2 regions of the Tepidiphilus sp. J10 genome follow, and region 2 is predicted to be linked to the other one. Evidence: riboswitches for the same ligand, from Rfam matches in the RefSeq annotation. Region 2 holds a riboswitch; the other holds the start of a gene.
What was found. Region 2 has a riboswitch for cobalamin ahead of EPD81_RS03800 (energy-coupling factor ABC transporter permease). Riboswitches for the same ligand answer to the same signal wherever they lie in the genome.

Region 1 (4,414 bases), on a different contig from region 2:
GACGGCCAGGCGGTGACCTGCGAGGATTTCGTCGCGGCCATGGCCGAGGCGAATGGCGTCGACCTGACGCCGTTTTTGCGCTGGTACGAGCAGGCGGGGACGCCGCGGCTGGTGGTCGAGGAAGACTGGGACGGCGACGCTGGGCGCTACACGCTGCGCCTGCGGCAATTCACTCCGCCCACGCCGGGACAACCGGAGAAAGGGCCGGTGGTGCTGCCCATCCGCCTGGGCTTGCTTGGCGCAGATGGCCGCGACCTGCCGCTCGTGCTCGCCGACGAGCGCGATGCCGTACCCGCACCCGAAGCGCCGCCAGCCGGAGGGATGCGGCCGATCGCGCCGCGCGACACCGCGGTGGGGGCGAGGACCCGCCTCTTCACCCTGACCGGGGAGACGCTCGCGCTCGAATTCGTTGGTCTGCCGCCAGGGCCGAAGCCGTTGCCTTCGCTGCTGCGCGGGTTTTCGGCACCGGTGCGGCTGATGCTCGATGAGCCGGACGAGGCGCTGCGCCACCGCATGGCCTACGATTCGGACGCCTTCAACCGCTGGGATGCGGCGCAGAGCTGGGCGCAGCGCCAGGTGCTGCGGCTGGCGCGGGGTGAAGCCGAGACCCTGGACGAGGGGTTCGTCGCGTCCTGGAGGCAGCTCCTCGCCGACGAGTCGCTCGATGCGATGTTCCGCGTCAAGGCCGCGGCGCTTCCCAGCGAGCGCTGGTTGCTGGAGGCGATGACGCCGGCCGACCCGGTGCGCCTGCGTGCCGCCCTCGTGCGCGCCTCGCACGCGCTCGCCCGGGCTGGAGCCGAGCTGTGGCCCCGCTGGCGGGATTCCGGAGCCGCTCGTCCCTACCGCTACGATCCGCTGGAAGCCGGCCGGCGTGCGCTCGCCGCGTTTGCCTGGCGCATGGAGGCGCTGCTGGGTGAGGACGAACGCTGCTCGCGCGCGTTTGCCGCCGCGGACAATCTCACCGAGCGGCTGGCGGCACTCGATGCCGCGCTCACGCACCCGGACGAGGCCGTGGGCGAGGCGCTGCTCTCCGCCTTCGAGTCGCGTTATGCCGAAGACGATCTGGTGCTCGACAAGTGGTTCGCCCGCCAGGCGATGCGCTGGTCATGGCATGGTGCGCCGGGAAGGACGCTCGAGCGCGTGCGGCGGTTGGCGGATCATCGGGCGTTTCGCTGGACCAACCCCAACAAGGTCTACGCCCTGGTGCTCAACTTCTTCGCCAACAACCTCGCCGAAGCCTGCGCGGCCGGCGATCCGGCCTGGGCCTTCTGGCAGGAAGCGGTGCTGCGGCTCGATGCGACCAACCCCATCGTGGGATCGCGCCTTGCCCGTGCGCTCGAGCGCTGGCGGCGTTGGGCCGAACCGTATCGCGATTCCTTCGCGCCCGTGCTGGAGGCGACCCGCCGCCAGGTTCGTTCGGCCGAAGTGCGCGAGATCCTCGAGCGCATGGCCGACGAGGCGGTCGGGGCGCCTTGAGGTAGAATCGTCCCTCACGTTTCTGGTGCCGCGGCCGGGGTTCTCCCGGCGCGGTGAAACGGGAAAGCGGTGCGCCGGAGTGCTTCCGGCAAAGCCGCTGCTGCCCCCGCAACGGTAGGCGAGTGCGGGCGCGCCGAAACGCCACTGGGTTTCAGGCCTGGGAAGGCGGCGCGTCAAATCTCGCAAGCCCGGAGACCGGCCAGGAACGCAGGGCGCGGGCGAGGTGCTCGCCTGCGGTGGGCTTTCCATTTGGGCCGGCGGGGTGGCCGGCCGAGGGGAATCATGTGAATCGCTTCGTCAAATCTTTGGTGGCCGCGCTGCCGCCGAGCCTGCTTTTGTCGTCTTTTTCTTTCGAGGTCGGGGCGCAGGAAGCGCTGGAGCCGGTCGTCGTGACGGCCACGCGTCAGCAGACGCGGGTCTCCGAGATCCTCGCCGACGTCACGGTGATCGAGCGCGAGGAGATCGAGCGCGCGGGAAGCGAGACCATCATCGATCTGCTCGCGCGTCAACCCGGCATCCAGATGACGCGCAACGGGGGGCCGGGCAATGCCGCCAGCGTATACGTCCGTGGGGCTCGTCCCAATCAGACCAAGGTGCTGGTCGATGGCATCCCGATCAATTCGACCGATTCCAACGGCTCTGCATTGCGTTTCCTCTCGCTGGCCGACGTCGAGCGCATCGAGATCCTGCGCGGGCCCGCCGCGACGATGTATGGGGCGGATGCCATCGGCGGCGTGATCCAAATCTTCACCCGACGCGGTGCCCCAGGCCTGTCGGCCGAGGCGTTTGCCGGTTACGGTTCGTACGACACGGCGCAGGGCAGCGTCGGTCTGTCCGCAGGCAACGAACTCGTCCGCTTGCGGGCGGATTTCCAGCAAAGCCATAGCGGCGGCTTCTCCGCCATGAAAAACGCTTCCGGGCGCGACGCCGACGACGACGCCTACCGCAACCGCGGCGGCACCGCCTCGCTCGTGCTCACGCCGCTCGCCGGCCACGAGATGGGCTTCGTGCTGCGGCAAAACGACGGGCGGGTACATTATGACGAGAGTCCGCCCACCAGTGAAATCGATGCGTACGAAGATTTTCGCACGCAACAGTGGCAGGTCTATACGCGAAACGCATTTAATGAACATTGGACGAGTACGCTACGCATTGGCCACTCCCTGGATTGGCGTAAATACGTTTCCTCTTGGTCCAGCCGGATGCGAACCGAGAACGATCAATACGTCTGGCAGAACGATGTTCGCCTGCCTCTGGGGCGGGCCATGCTCGCGCTCGAGCGCTTCGAGCAAAAAGCGCCCCTCTTGGGCGGAATGCCCAGTGATGAATCGATCGCCATCAACTCGGCCGTGGCCGGGTGGAACGGCAACCACGGTCCGCACCGCTGGCATCTGAGCGGGCGGCGCGACGAGCATTCGACTTTTGGGGGCGAGAACTCCTATGCCGTGGCGTACGGCTATCAGATCACCCATGAATGGCGTGCGCACGCGAGCCTAGGGACAGCCTTCAAAGCGCCATCGCTCTATGAACTCTTCGACGTCTATTCGGGCAATGCCAGCTTGCAGCCGGAAAAGGCTCGTAACCGCGAAGTCGCACTCGCGTGGGAACGAGGAGGACATTCTGCCAGCCTCACGTATTTTCGTAATGAGGTGAGAAATCTGATCGACTGGGTAGCCACGGGCTCGTGGAGCGGACGCTACGTCAACGTTGGCAAAGCGCGCTTCGAAGGTGCCACGCTCGCCTATGAAGGGGCGACGGCGGGCTGGCAGTGGCGCACGAGCTACGACTGGCTGCTGGCCGTGGACGAAGTCAACGATACCCGCTTGACGCGGCGTGCTCGCCACAGTGCCACGGCGGCATTGTGGCGTACGGTGGGAGCCTTTGATTTCGGGGTGGAATGGCAAGGGGTGGGGCGTCGGCTCGAATCCCCTCACGCAGGAGGGGGTGAGCTCGGCGCCTACAGCCTCTTCAACCTCGTGGCGAGCCATCGTTTCGCGCCGGACTTGAAGCTGGAGGCGCGCATCGACAACCTCTTCGACAAGAATTACGAAAGCGTGCGAGGCTACAATACGCCCGGCTTGAGCGCCTTCGTGGGGTTGCGCTATACGCCGCGCTGAAGCGCGCGATTCAGATCTCGAGGTTGTCGATGAGCCGCGTGCTGCCCAGGCGCGCGGCGCCCAGCACGACGAGTTCCCGTTCGCCGGGCGCGGGGGGCTGCAAGTCGACGCGGCGGCGCACCGTGACGTAGTCCGGCTGCCAACCGTGGGCAGTGAGCTCGGCCATTGCTTCCTTTTCCAGCCGGGCATGGTCGGCGGCTCCGGCGCGCACCGCGTGGGCGATGCGAGTGAGGACGCGATAGAGGCGCGGCGCCTCGGCACGTTCGGCTTCTGAAAGATAGGTGTTGCGTGAGGAGAGTGCAAGACCATCAGGGGCGCGTACCGTCTCGCCCGCGACGATCGTCACCGGCAGGGCGAGCTGGCGCACCAGGTTGCGCAGCACCATGAGCTGCTGGTAATCCTTCTTGCCGAAGAGGGCGACTTCGGGCTGCACGATGCCGAAGAGCTTGGTGACCACGGTGGCTACACCGCGGAAATGCCCGGGGCGCACGGCGCCTTCGAGGATGTCGGTGTGCTCGGGCGGGGGCGTCACGGTGTAGGTCTGCGGTTCGGGATACATTTCCGCTTCGCTGGGGGCGAAGACGTGATGCACGCCCTCGGCGGCGAGCAGCTCCAGGTCGCGCGGCAGGGTGCGCGGATAGCGGTCGAAATCCTCGTTCGGACCGAATTGCAGGCGGTTGACGAAGATGCTCACCACCACCGTGTCGGCGAGCGTCTTCGCCTGACGCACCAGCGCGAGGTGCCCTTCGTGCAGGCAGCCCATGGTCGGCACCAGCGCCACGCGTCCCAGGGAGGGGCGCAGGGCACGGACTTCGGCCACG
Region 2 (4,414 bases):
TTGAGCGCCCCGTCGGCGGTGAGCACGAAACTCAGCCGATCGGCGTAGGCGAGCGCGAGCCGCGTCGGGCGTTTGCCGGCCGCGAGGTGCGAGCGGATCTCGGCGGCCACGCTGCCTTCTCCCAGCGGCAGGCGGGCATAGCGCACGAGGGCGCGGCTGTCGTCCTGCGCCTCGAGCTGGACCTCGTCTTCGAGCGAGAAGGGGCCGGGGGCTTCTGCCGCGAGCAGCCAGTCGGCCATCGCCGAAGCGGGCGAGAGCCGGGTGCGCCAGGGCTTCAAGGGAAAACGCTCGGCGGTGGCGCGCAGCGTGTCGATCACCCGTTCGGCGAGCGCAAGGCTGCCGGCATCGACGGCGAACCACCCTTCGCGCGGGTCGATCCACACCGGCACGCGCCGACGCCGGGTGAAGGCGCGCGGTAGCCACTCGGCGCGAATGGCTTCACGCAGCTCGCGCAGTTCCTTGCGCGACAGGGGGTAGCCTCGTTCGTCGGCGATCGCCTCGGCGCGCTGTTCGGCCTCGGCCTTGACCACGCTCGCCGGCAGGAGACGCTCCTCGCGCACCCAATGCGCCAGCCAGTGTCCTCCTACGTCCGCAATGGCCTCGTCATCGCCGAAGGGCGGCGCCCAGCCCTCGCTCGTTTCGTTCTGCGGCCCCACCGGCAGAAAGGGGCGACGAAGGAAGAGCTCGTTCCAGTAGGTTCGCCCTTCCTTTCCATCCCATCGGTATAGTCGCAGGTTCTTGAATTCGATCATGCTTTCCCTCGTTTCTTCCGTGCGATCGCGACGATGCGCGCCATGGTGTCGGCATCGGCCGCGGCGTAGGCCTTGGCGAGCCATTCGGCCACGGGTCGTCCATCGGGCGCGAGCAGTGCCTCGTCCAGGGTGGTGTCGTAGCGGAAATCCAGCCCCAGGCGTTCGCCTTCGATGACGAGCGAGATCTCCAGAGTTCCGCCGGGCCGGCCTCCCTGGGGTTCGACGATGAAACGCAGCCGTTTTCCCTCTTCCCACTCGACGCGATCACGGTAGCTGTCGGGGCCGAAGTGCAGCCGGCGCAGCACGTGCGCCGGGCCTCGCTCCAGGATGTCGCAGCCGGTCATCCCCAGGACGAATTCCTGCGGATGCTCGATGCGAGCCGCCAATCCTTGCCAGACTGCGGTGGCATCGAGTGCTTCTTCCGGAGGAAAGAAAAGGCGGTGTTCGAAGTGCATAACGATGTCCCCTTGGAGGTTGCAGGGAAGTCTAGGGGCAAGGGGCGACGAGAGCAAGGGGCAGCAAACGGCAGGGCGAGGACGCCGTGATCGGTAGTTGTACACAGATCTTTTATAAAAACTTCTAGTGTTTACTATGCTCGACGGGGTTCTGTGGAAAACTTAGTAAAAACCATGATTTCGTTGGATTTTTCTTGATGGTGAACGAGGGGAACGAAGGGTTTGCAAGCGGTGTGGTGTAGACGAATGCTTTCCGGGATCCAGAAAAAACGGGGAGTTTTCCCCAAACTTTCCCACGGTTTCCCTTCGCCTTGTCCACTGTGGCGTATCGGTCACAAAAAAACATCAATTTAAAAATGGTTTTTGGCAGGAAGTAAAAACCTTTCTTTCTTCATGGTTGATTTGGCCAAACAGAATGGGGTTAACAACCAAATCAAGTAAACAAAAAACCATGTAAACAATGTTTCCTCCAAATCTGTGGATAACTTCTTACCGTCCAAGGCATCTGCACGTTTCCCCGGCGGGAAAACTTTGGGAAAACCCTGGAGTGAGCAGTGGGCGGTTTGGGGAGGAAATTCACCCGATGGGGAAATTTTCCATTGATCCACAAACGATTACCGGAGAATCCTTGTATCCGTGCACCGTCGGCGGGCTGGCGGGAGATGGCAGACAAACTCGCCTCAGAATTGGGACAGGCTTGTGGATAATTTTGTGAAAATCCCAGGATGAGACAAATCCGTTCAAGGACTTGCGCTTGTTTCTTCACGATCCACAGGAAGGAGGGCTGGAGTCCATGGCGTTGACATCGTACGCGGCGGCGGTGTATCTTGCCTTTGCTTCGGGTGCCCGCTCCGACGTCTTGCGAGTGGGTGAAACGGGAAGCCGGTGAAGCGGGCATCGCCCCGCCATTCCGGCGCAGCCCCCGCTGCTGTGAGCCTGACGGGAAGCGCATCGGCCACTGTGCCTTCAACGGCATGGGAAGGCGCGCGGACCGGACGACGGCGAGCCAGAAGACCGGCCCGAAGTGCGTAGTTGGTGCGAGCCCCGGGGTGTGGGTTTGGCTGACGGTCCGGGGCGGTTTCCTTTTATCTTCCCCTCACCGCAGGCCCTTTCTCCTCGTGCGGCTCGTCTTGGCGAAGCCTTCGCAAAGGAGACGGGTCATGCATATCGAACCAGGCGTCGTCACGGGCGCCAAACTCTTGTTGGGTCATGCCACCGCGGCCGCGAGTCTGGGGGCGGCGCTCTTGCTCTCGGCCAAGGTGGTGAGAAAGGACGGGGTGGCGGCGCTCGCGTTGCGCACCCTCGTGGCGTCCTTCCTCGTGTTCTGTTTCTTCGAGGTCTTTCCCCATCGACCGGTGGGCGTGTCCGAGGTCCACCTCATCCTGGGGTCCACCCTGCTGCTGCTCTTCGGCCCTGCGGCAGCGGCTCTGGGGCTCGCCGGCGGGCTCCTCGCCCAAGGGATGTTCTTCTCGCCCGCCGATCTGCCGCAGTTCGGCATGAACGTGACCACTTTGCTCGTACCGCTCTTCGCCACGGCGCTCTTGGCCCGGCGCATCGTGGCGCCGCACACGCCTTACGTCGATCTGCGTTATCGCGACGTGCTGCGCCTGTCGCTCGCCTACCAGGGGGGCGTGGTGTCGTGGGTGGCTTTTTGGGCGCTCTACGGTCAGGGGGTCGGCGCGGAAAACCTCGCGCAGGTGGCTTCGTTCGGCGCGGCCTACCTTGCGGTGGTGCTCGTCGAGCCGCTCATCGACCTGGCGGTGCTCGCGGCGGCCAAGGCTTGGCATCGCGGGAGGGAATCCCTGCTGTTGCAGCGGCGGCTCTTCATGGGTCGGGCCTGATGCCGGGGACGGTATGGTTCGTCGGCGCCGGCCCCGGCGATCCGGAGCTCCTCACCGTCAAGGGCAAGAAGCTGCTCGAGTGTGCCGGTGCCGTGCTCTTCGCCGGGTCGTTGGTGGATGCCGCCGTGACGCGTTACGCGCCGCCGGGTTGCCTCATCTGCGATTCGAAAGACATGACGCTCGAGGAGATGACCGAGTGGCTGGTGGCCGCGGCGAAGGCGCACGAGACGGTGGTGCGCCTGCAGACGGGCGACCCCACGCTCTATGGGGCGCTCATCGAGCTCACCCGGCCGCTCACGGCGGCGGGCATTTCCTGGAAGGTGGTACCGGGAGTGTCTTCGGCGATGGCGGCGATGGCGGCCGCGGGCGAATCGATGACCTTGCCCGAAGTGACGCAGACGGTGATCCTCACCCGGGTGGCCGGGCGTACGCCCATGCCGCCGGGTGAGGAGCTCGAGTCCCTCGCGGCGCACCGCAGCACGATCTGTCTCTTTCTCTCGATCACGCGGCTCGCCGAGGTCGAGCGGGGTTTGCGCGCGGCCGGTTGGGCGGAAGAATCGCCGGTGCTGGTGGTGCACAAGGCAAGCTGGGCGGACGAGGAGCGCATCGTGCGCACCACGCTGGGGGAATTGCGCCGGGCGTGCCGCGAGGCGGGGATCGTGAGTCAGGCGATGATCGTGGTCGGCCCCACGCTGGGGGCGGCGTCGTGGCCGGATTTGGCACGCAGCAAGCTCTACGACCCTTCCTTTACGCATCGCTGGCGCAAAGCAAAGACGAAGGAATGCGACACATGAACGAACGCACGGTGCTGGTGGTGGCGCACGGGTCGCGCGAGGCGGCGGGAAACGTCGAGACCGCGGAATTCGTGGCGCGCTGGCGGCAGATGCGGCCACAATGGCGCATCGAACTGTGTTTCATCGAGCATGCCGAAATCCTGCTCGACGAAGGGCTCGATCGGGCGGCGGCAGGCGCGCGCGAGGTGGTGGTGGTACCGCTCATCCTCAACGCGGCCGGGCACGTGAAGATGGAACTGCCTGAGGCGATCGAGCGGGCGCGGGCGCGCCACCCGCAGGTGCACTTCGTGGCGCGCAGGCACATGGGCATGGGAGCGGAGCTTTTCCCGCTCATCCAGCAGAGGCTGCAGGAGGCATTGCGGGAACTGGACGTGCCCGATCCGGCTACCACGGGCGTGATTTTGCTCGGACGCGGTTCGTCGGATCCGGGAGGGAACGCCGAACTCGCGAAAATGGCGCGCTGGGTGTTCGAGGCCAATGACCACGAGCTGGTCGATCTCGCCTTTACCGGCATCACCTGGCCGCGTCTGGAGACGGTGGTGGCGCGGCAGGTGAAACTCGGCATGATGCAG

Region 1: linked by a shared signal. The riboswitch ahead of EPD81_RS09695 (TonB-dependent receptor domain-containing protein) and the one ahead of EPD81_RS03800 (energy-coupling factor ABC transporter permease) in region 2 are both predicted to bind cobalamin.

Annotation. Positions count from the first base shown of each region.
Region 1 covers NZ_SBHP01000009.1:7,425-11,838, forward strand. Annotated here, with positions in the region: gene pepN (aminopeptidase N) at 1-1,476, shown strand, start outside; cobalamin riboswitch at 1,483-1,695, shown strand; gene EPD81_RS09695 (TonB-dependent receptor domain-containing protein) at 1,761-3,593, shown strand; gene panC (pantoate--beta-alanine ligase) at 3,604-4,414, opposite strand, start outside.
Region 2 covers NZ_SBHP01000001.1:769,366-773,779, forward strand. Annotated here, with positions in the region: partial or broken gene EPD81_RS03790 (recombination-associated protein RdgC) at 1-836, opposite strand, end outside; gene EPD81_RS03795 (AtaL-like protein) at 749-1,207, opposite strand; cobalamin riboswitch at 2,031-2,245, shown strand; gene EPD81_RS03800 (energy-coupling factor ABC transporter permease) at 2,368-3,048, shown strand; gene cobM (precorrin-4 C(11)-methyltransferase) at 3,048-3,842, shown strand; gene EPD81_RS03810 (sirohydrochlorin chelatase) at 3,839-4,414, shown strand, end outside.